Regions from separate parts of the Staphylococcus carnosus genome, predicted to be linked through region 1. Evidence: predicted binding sites of a transcription regulator. Region 1 holds the regulator's gene; the other holds the start of a gene.
The links. The regulator LexA, encoded in region 1, represses DNA repair genes until DNA is damaged. The targets are predictions, from matches to a motif close to CGAACATATGTTCG.
Positions count from the first base shown of each region.

Region 2: the regulator LexA is predicted to act here: its motif matches at 1,847-1,860, upstream of DYE31_RS04890 (YolD-like family protein).

Region 1 is NZ_UHCT01000001.1:1,576,070-1,579,499, reverse strand. Features, by position in the region: gene guaC (GMP reductase) at 1-217, shown strand, start outside; gene DYE31_RS07585 (CAP domain-containing protein) at 240-1,259, shown strand; gene lexA (transcriptional repressor LexA) at 1,353-1,976, opposite strand; gene sosA (DNA damage-induced cell division inhibitor SosA) at 2,120-2,353, shown strand; gene DYE31_RS07570 (DUF896 domain-containing protein) at 2,487-2,729, shown strand; gene tkt (transketolase) at 2,931-3,430, shown strand, end outside.
Region 2 is NZ_UHCT01000001.1:1,040,028-1,043,457, forward strand. Features, by position in the region: gene DYE31_RS04880 (C45 family autoproteolytic acyltransferase/hydolase) at 1-739, opposite strand, end outside; gene DYE31_RS12740 (hypothetical protein) at 1,179-1,352, shown strand; gene DYE31_RS04890 (YolD-like family protein) at 1,400-1,810, opposite strand; gene pglS (6-phosphogluconolactonase) at 1,976-3,010, shown strand; partial or broken gene DYE31_RS04900 (SLC13 family permease) at 3,243-3,430, shown strand, end outside.

The DNA of each region.
Region 1 (3,430 bases):
CGGCAGTGCGTCAGAATTCCAAAAAGGCGAACATAAAAATGTTGAAGGCAAAAAAATGTTTGTCGAACATAAAGGTACATTGGCTGATACATTGACTGAAATGCAACAAGACTTACAAAGTTCAATTTCATATGCAGGCGGTAAAGATTTAGACTCTTTACGCAAAGTAGATTATGTCATTGTTAGAAATTCTATTTTCAATGGTGACAGAGACTAAGATTTTGTACTAATGTGCGGGGGTGTCCAAAATTAGAAAATGGTTTGGACTGGTCACGGTATTTTTGCTTATCGCATTATGTATGCCGGTAAAAGAAACACCGTGGATGGAACATATACAAGAACAAGCAAGAGGAAAAATCCAAGCTTTAGCAGCTAAAGAAAGTATCAATAAAGAAGCGTTGAAAGTTCCTGATAAACAAGACTTTGCGATTAGAAATATTCAGATGAATATGGATAAAGCGCAAGTAGAAAAACAGTTAGGACAACCTCAAAGGGTAACTGCCAATGAATATGGTTTGAAATGGTATACCTATCATAATCAATATCATTCATTTATCATGGTCAGTTATATTGATAATAAAGTAAATGCCATGTATACGAACCAAAATGTTATTTCGTCTAAATCTAAGATTAAATATGGCACACCACAAGATACAGTCCGATCACGCATGGGCAAACCTCTAGATTCAATTACTAAAGGAAAATATCGGTTTGAGTTAGATAATGATGAGTATGATGTGTTTAATAAAGACAACATTTATACGACTGTATTTTATGATCAACATGAAAACAATCAAGTGAAAGGGCTCATGCAGGTGAGTAAAACAATGGAGGACCGTCTGACACAGCAATATGGGGCGCCTTCATCTTCGCTTGAAAAAGGTTTTGAATTACAAGATTTTGATTTAGTCAACGCAGAACGTGTTCAAAAAGATAAACCAGTATTAAAATACAATCAACCATTATCGGATACTGCGCGTAAGCACAGTGATGATATGGCAGATAATCACTACTTTGATCATAATAACTTAAAAGGTGAATCACCTTTTGATCGAATGCAAAAAGATGGAATTGATTATCAAACAGCAGGTGAAAATCTAGCCTATGGTCAACAAAGCAGTATTTTTGCACATGAAGGTTTGATGAATTCAGAAGGACATCGAAAAAATATCTTGCAGTCTAACTTTAAGAATTTAGGTGTCGGTGTCAGTTTTAATAAAGAAAGACAACCGTTCTGGACAGAAGATTATACAGGTTAAAAAAATCACCTCGGGTCTGAGAAATCTCAGTCCCGAGGTGATTTTTACGTGCTGATTATTTAGAAGAGATAATATGCAAACAGAAAAGGTATATTAAAGTTCTCTGAATAAACCTACAACTTTACCTAAAACGGTAACTTGCTCTAAATAAATAGGATCCATTGTGCTGTTTTCTGGTTGCAAACGATAACGATGTTTCTCTTTGTAGAAACGTTTGACAGTAGCTTCGTCATCTTCAGTCATCGCTACGATAATATCACCGTTTTCAGCAATCGTTTGGCTGCGGACAATGACTTTATCGCCATCGAGAATACCAGCTTCAATCATACTGTCTCCTACTACATTTAAGATAAAAATGTCGCTGTTGTGCGTAGAAGTTAAGTGTTCGGGAAGCGGGAAGTATTCTTCAATATTTTCCACAGCTGTAATAGGAACACCGGCAGTAACTTTACCGATAACAGGAACATGGATAGTACCTTCCATTTCAGCATTTTCTTCAAGTTGATCACTGACAATTTCAATTGCTCTTGGTTTGGTAGGATCACGTCTGATGTAACCTTTGCTTTCAAGTCTGGATAGATGTCCATGCACAGTTGAACTGGACGCTAATCCTACTGCTTCTCCGATCTCTCTGACACTAGGCGGATAACCTTTTGTGTGGACAACAGTTTTTATATATTCATAAATTTCGCTTTGACGTTTCGTTAATTCTGTCATATTAAAGCACATCCTCTTCTAGTTTGTTCTTATTATAGCATGCGAACAGCACATTTACAAACATTTGTTCGTAAAAGTATTGACAGCGAACAATCGTTCTGATATTGTGTTTATGCAAACAAATGTTCTGGGAGTGTTGGAAAATGATTAAGAAATATCAATCGACTTTTTTAGCGTATTCTGCAGTATTATTGACTTCATTTATACTGTTTTCAGCTTTTATAATAAGTGCAAACCAATCTGAAGGTAAAGAACAAGTGTACGAAATGACAGATCATACAATATCTGCTAAAGCAGAACAAAAAGCCGAACGTGAAGGATATATTAAAGCGGATAGCGAACAAGAAAGCAAACCATTAATTGCTGTACTACATTAAAAATAATGTTTGGTCTCTAATGAAGTGTATAATCTGTTGAAAAAGGGAATAGCTAGATAAACAGAGTATCATTTTAATTTTAAAGAATAATTTGATATTATAAATGATTATCAGCATGATGGAGGTTATACAAATGTCTGAAGAACATAAAAAAACAATTAATAGAATTAATGAACTTTCAAAGAAGAAAAAAGAAGAAGGCTTAACTAAAGAAGAAGCGAAGGAAAGAGCAGAACTACATCAAAAATATCTTGATACTTTCCGCGAAGGATTTAAACAGCAAATCGAAAATACAAAAGTGTTAGACCCTGAAAGTAACGACGTAACTCCGGATAAATTGAAAAAGATACAACGTGATCAAAATAAAAGAAGCTAAAATCAAAGGTTGAATTTGATTTTTAAAATAGAGCTATACCGCATCAGCATAGTGTTGAAGCGGTATTTTTTTATAAAAAAGTAAAAGAGTAAATAATTTATTTTGATTGGTAACGGTTTCATAAGAACAATAAATGTAAAACGGACTATAGATAATGTATAATGGCATAAAATGATGCTGTATAGAAAGGAAGTTTTATTGATGTTTGACAAAAAAGATGAACTTGCAGTTAATACGATAAGAGCATTAAGTATTGATGCAGTTGAGAAAGCAAATTCTGGACACCCAGGATTACCAATGGGTGCTGCGCCAATGGCATATACGCTTTGGACACGTCATTTGAACTTTAATCCTAATTCAAATGAATATTTTAATAGAGATAGATTCATCTTGTCTGCAGGACATGGTTCTGCATTGCTTTACAGCTTACTTCATGTATCAGGCAGCTTAGAATTAGAAGAGTTGAAACAATTTAGACAATGGGACTCTAAAACTCCTGGACACCCTGAATTCAGACACACTCAAGGTGTAGAAGTTACAACTGGTCCACTTGGTCAAGGTTTTGCTATGTCTGTGGGAATGGCAATGGCTGAAGATCATTTAGCAGGTAAATTTAATAAACCTGATGCAAACGTAGTAGATCATTACACTTATGTTTTAGCTTCTGATGGTGACTTAATGGAAGGTATCTCTCATGAAGC
Region 2 (3,430 bases), 540 kb from region 1:
TATAGTTTCTATTTTCGTGCGTAAGTAATTTAAAATGATTAGTACATGTCCGATCGTAGCGTACATTAATATCTCTGGGAGAAACTTCAACGATAGCATGATTTAAATTTTTATCCATCATAATATAGCTGAATGAACTGCGATGTGGAATTTCTGACAGTAGTTGAATTGCTTCCTCTGTATTTTTACATAGTTCTAGAATCAGTCTTCCAATCATATAGCAAACAAAGCCATTAGCTGGTTTTTTGCGATGCATAAAATTATAACCCATTGCAAGTCCTTCTCCGTTTAAACCATCCATTCTTCCTGTCACTCTAGAAGTAGGTCCTATTTGTGCGTACCCTCCATCATTAGGCTGATAAAGCAGGTAACGGCCATCATAAGTAGCAGGATGATAATCATAGTTTCTAACAAGGTAATCATTACCTAAAAAAACTGTACAACCACTGTCTTTTTTTATAGGTGTAAAACGATAATGGGCAAAGTTGAATACAATTTGGCGAATCGGCAGTTCAAGAACTTCTCGCATTCCGATCAATTCTTCCCAAATTTGCGGCGCATAGGTTTGAAATATTGAATGAGTTTCATTAGCATCAATATCAAAGCGAGGTAGCCGTTTTTTCCATTCTTTTTCTCTATTTTGAAGCAAACGTGTCTGTTTCATCCATTTTCCAGTTTCCACACCTAAATCAAAGTGGGAACCTCGAAATGTCATGATATCCGATTGAACTTTCTGCATTGAAATATCTCCTTAATTTTTTGTTTTTACAATTGTCATAATAATGTAATTTTTTATTAATAGACTTGGGAAATAATTGTGTATTACAATATAGTTAGTAAAGGAACAGTGTATACAGTGTCAATGTCACTTGAAACGCGGAGTAAACGTTCAGGGGTGATAGCTATGTTTCAAGATTATTATAACAAAGCGTACTCTGCTGTATATAGATGGTGGAGAGGCGTTTAATCAGTAATCTTACAATCAACGAAATAATTAACTTTCCGTTAGGTAAGTAAGTTATTTCGTTTTTTACATATTTAAAGTATATATTTCACTTAATTTTTTAGTAACTAAAATGCTTGAATTAAAACATATCAGGGTATATGTTTTAATGATGAAATTAAGTGTGCTATTATTACAATATGCAGGCTATTATTTTTATAGAGGTGAGAGTAAAATGTTAGACTTTATTAAAGGCTTTTTCAAGTTTTTCTTCGGCTTAGCACTTATCGTGTCATTAGTTGTTGGCGTAGGTGTAGCAGTATTTGCTTATGTCTTTAAGAAAGATTTTGAAGACATTGAAAGAAGAACAAAAGAAATCGTTTCAGATATCGAATCTGGAAATGAATAATTAAGAGATAGCACTTGCTGGTTGATTCAGCAAGTGCATTTTCTGTTTTAGAGGCGAATTAAAGAAATTTGAGTAACGTCTAATAAAGAAAGTTTTACATTTTGTTTTGTTTTTAACTCCTGTCCAATCAATAATTGTTCTAAGGAGTCAATTTTTTTAGGCATCATATTCATCATGAGAATTCTTCCATTGTAAAAATAGCGTACTTTGATAGGGCAGTTCTTGTTGAAAGCAATATAAATTTTTTGGTTGAGTTCATGGATTTGATCTTCAGATAGTACAGGGCGTTCTACTTTTGTTTGATCTGTTACATATTGATGTAAACGTTCGAATTGTTCTGGTAAGGTGGCAAATGGTGCCCATTTTACCATTCCTCTTCCTTGAGGAATATTCGTCTCTAATTGGCTGCGTGGAATCTTCCGATAATCTGTTTCTGAATTTGAATATTTCAAAGTCATCACCTGCTCATTGTTCAAGTTGATAATTTAATTATACGAACACTTGTTCGCTATTTTAAGTAGATTTATGCTTATTTTAGATATAAAGTCGAACAACTAATATCGAAGTATTATCTTTTTGTACAAGAATATCTTACAATGATTAGTAATAGAGGAGGTTAAATAATGACGAAAGCAGGTTATATTGGATCTTATACAAAAAAAGAAGGAAAGGGCATTTATCGTTTCGTATTGGACGAAGCGAAAGCTGCAATTGAAAAAGTAGAAACAGGATTTGAAATTGAAGCATCAACTTATCTAGCAAGAAAAAATCAATTTTTATATGCGATAACAAAAGAAGGAGAACGTTGTGGCATAGCGAGCTTCCGTGTAGAAAATGACGGTCAGTTATTTTTGTTAAATAAATGTTTAGATTCTGTTGAAGGTACTGGGTGCTATATCTCAGTATCTGATGATGGAGATTATTTGTTTGAAGCGGTATATGGTGCAGGAATTATCCGATTATATGAATTAGATTCATCAACTGGAGAAGTAGTGAGATTGATTGAGGAATTGAAACATAATTATAAAACCGGACCAAATGAAAGACAGGACCATCCTCATGTACATTACGCACATCAAACGCCTGACAAAAAATTTGTAGCTGCTTGTGACTTGGGAACAGATCGTATTGTTAGTTATTCATTTAATAAAAATGGATATGATGTAGCAGCAGTTTCTGAGTTTAAAGCAGGCTTTGGTCCTCGCCATATTGAATTTAATAATAATGGAAAATATGCTTACGTAGTGCATGAATTAGCCAATAAAGTCAGCGTAACAAAATATGTAAACGGTCATTTTGAAGAGATTGCTAGTTATTCAACAGTACCTGAAGATTTCAAAGGTGAAAGTAAACTAGCAGGTGTACATTTATCACACGACCAACGTTTCCTATATATCAGCAATAGAGGGCATGATAGCATTGCTGTGTTTGCTGTAAATGATAAAGGTGATGAATTAGAGTTGGTAGAAATTGTGCCAAGCGGTGATGAATTTCCACGTGACTTTAACATTACAGAAGATGATAAATATTTAGTTTGTGCACATCAAGAAGGAGATTACAAAGTGACAGTCTTTGAACGTCACCCTGAAAGCGGCAAGTTGAGTTTAACAGATGGTCAACATCATGCTGCAGAAGGGGTTTGTGTAATCTTTGATTAATTATGACTTAGATAAAATACCGATGCTTAAATTGCATCGGTGTTTTTTTATGCTCTGCAATAAAAAGCACTTATTAAAACGATAAACAAAATTTATGTATACGTTTACATAATTTTAGTTAAATATCCAGAAAATTATGATAAACTTAATAAAACAATAGCATGTTTACTCAATAGAAATATTTATTTTATTAAAAATTAAAAGCAGCTATTGAATTAAAGGGGGGATTGTTATGCTGAAACAACATAACAGTAATTTTTTCATGACAGGCAGTCTGACATTCTTTTCCAATAAAAAGAAAAATAAGCCTTATAATTTAGGACAGTTGATAGGCCTTATCCTTGGTCCAGTTTTATTTGCGCTAATTTTATTGTTTGTACATCCTGAAGGTTTGGGTTACAAAGGGGTATTTGTAATGGC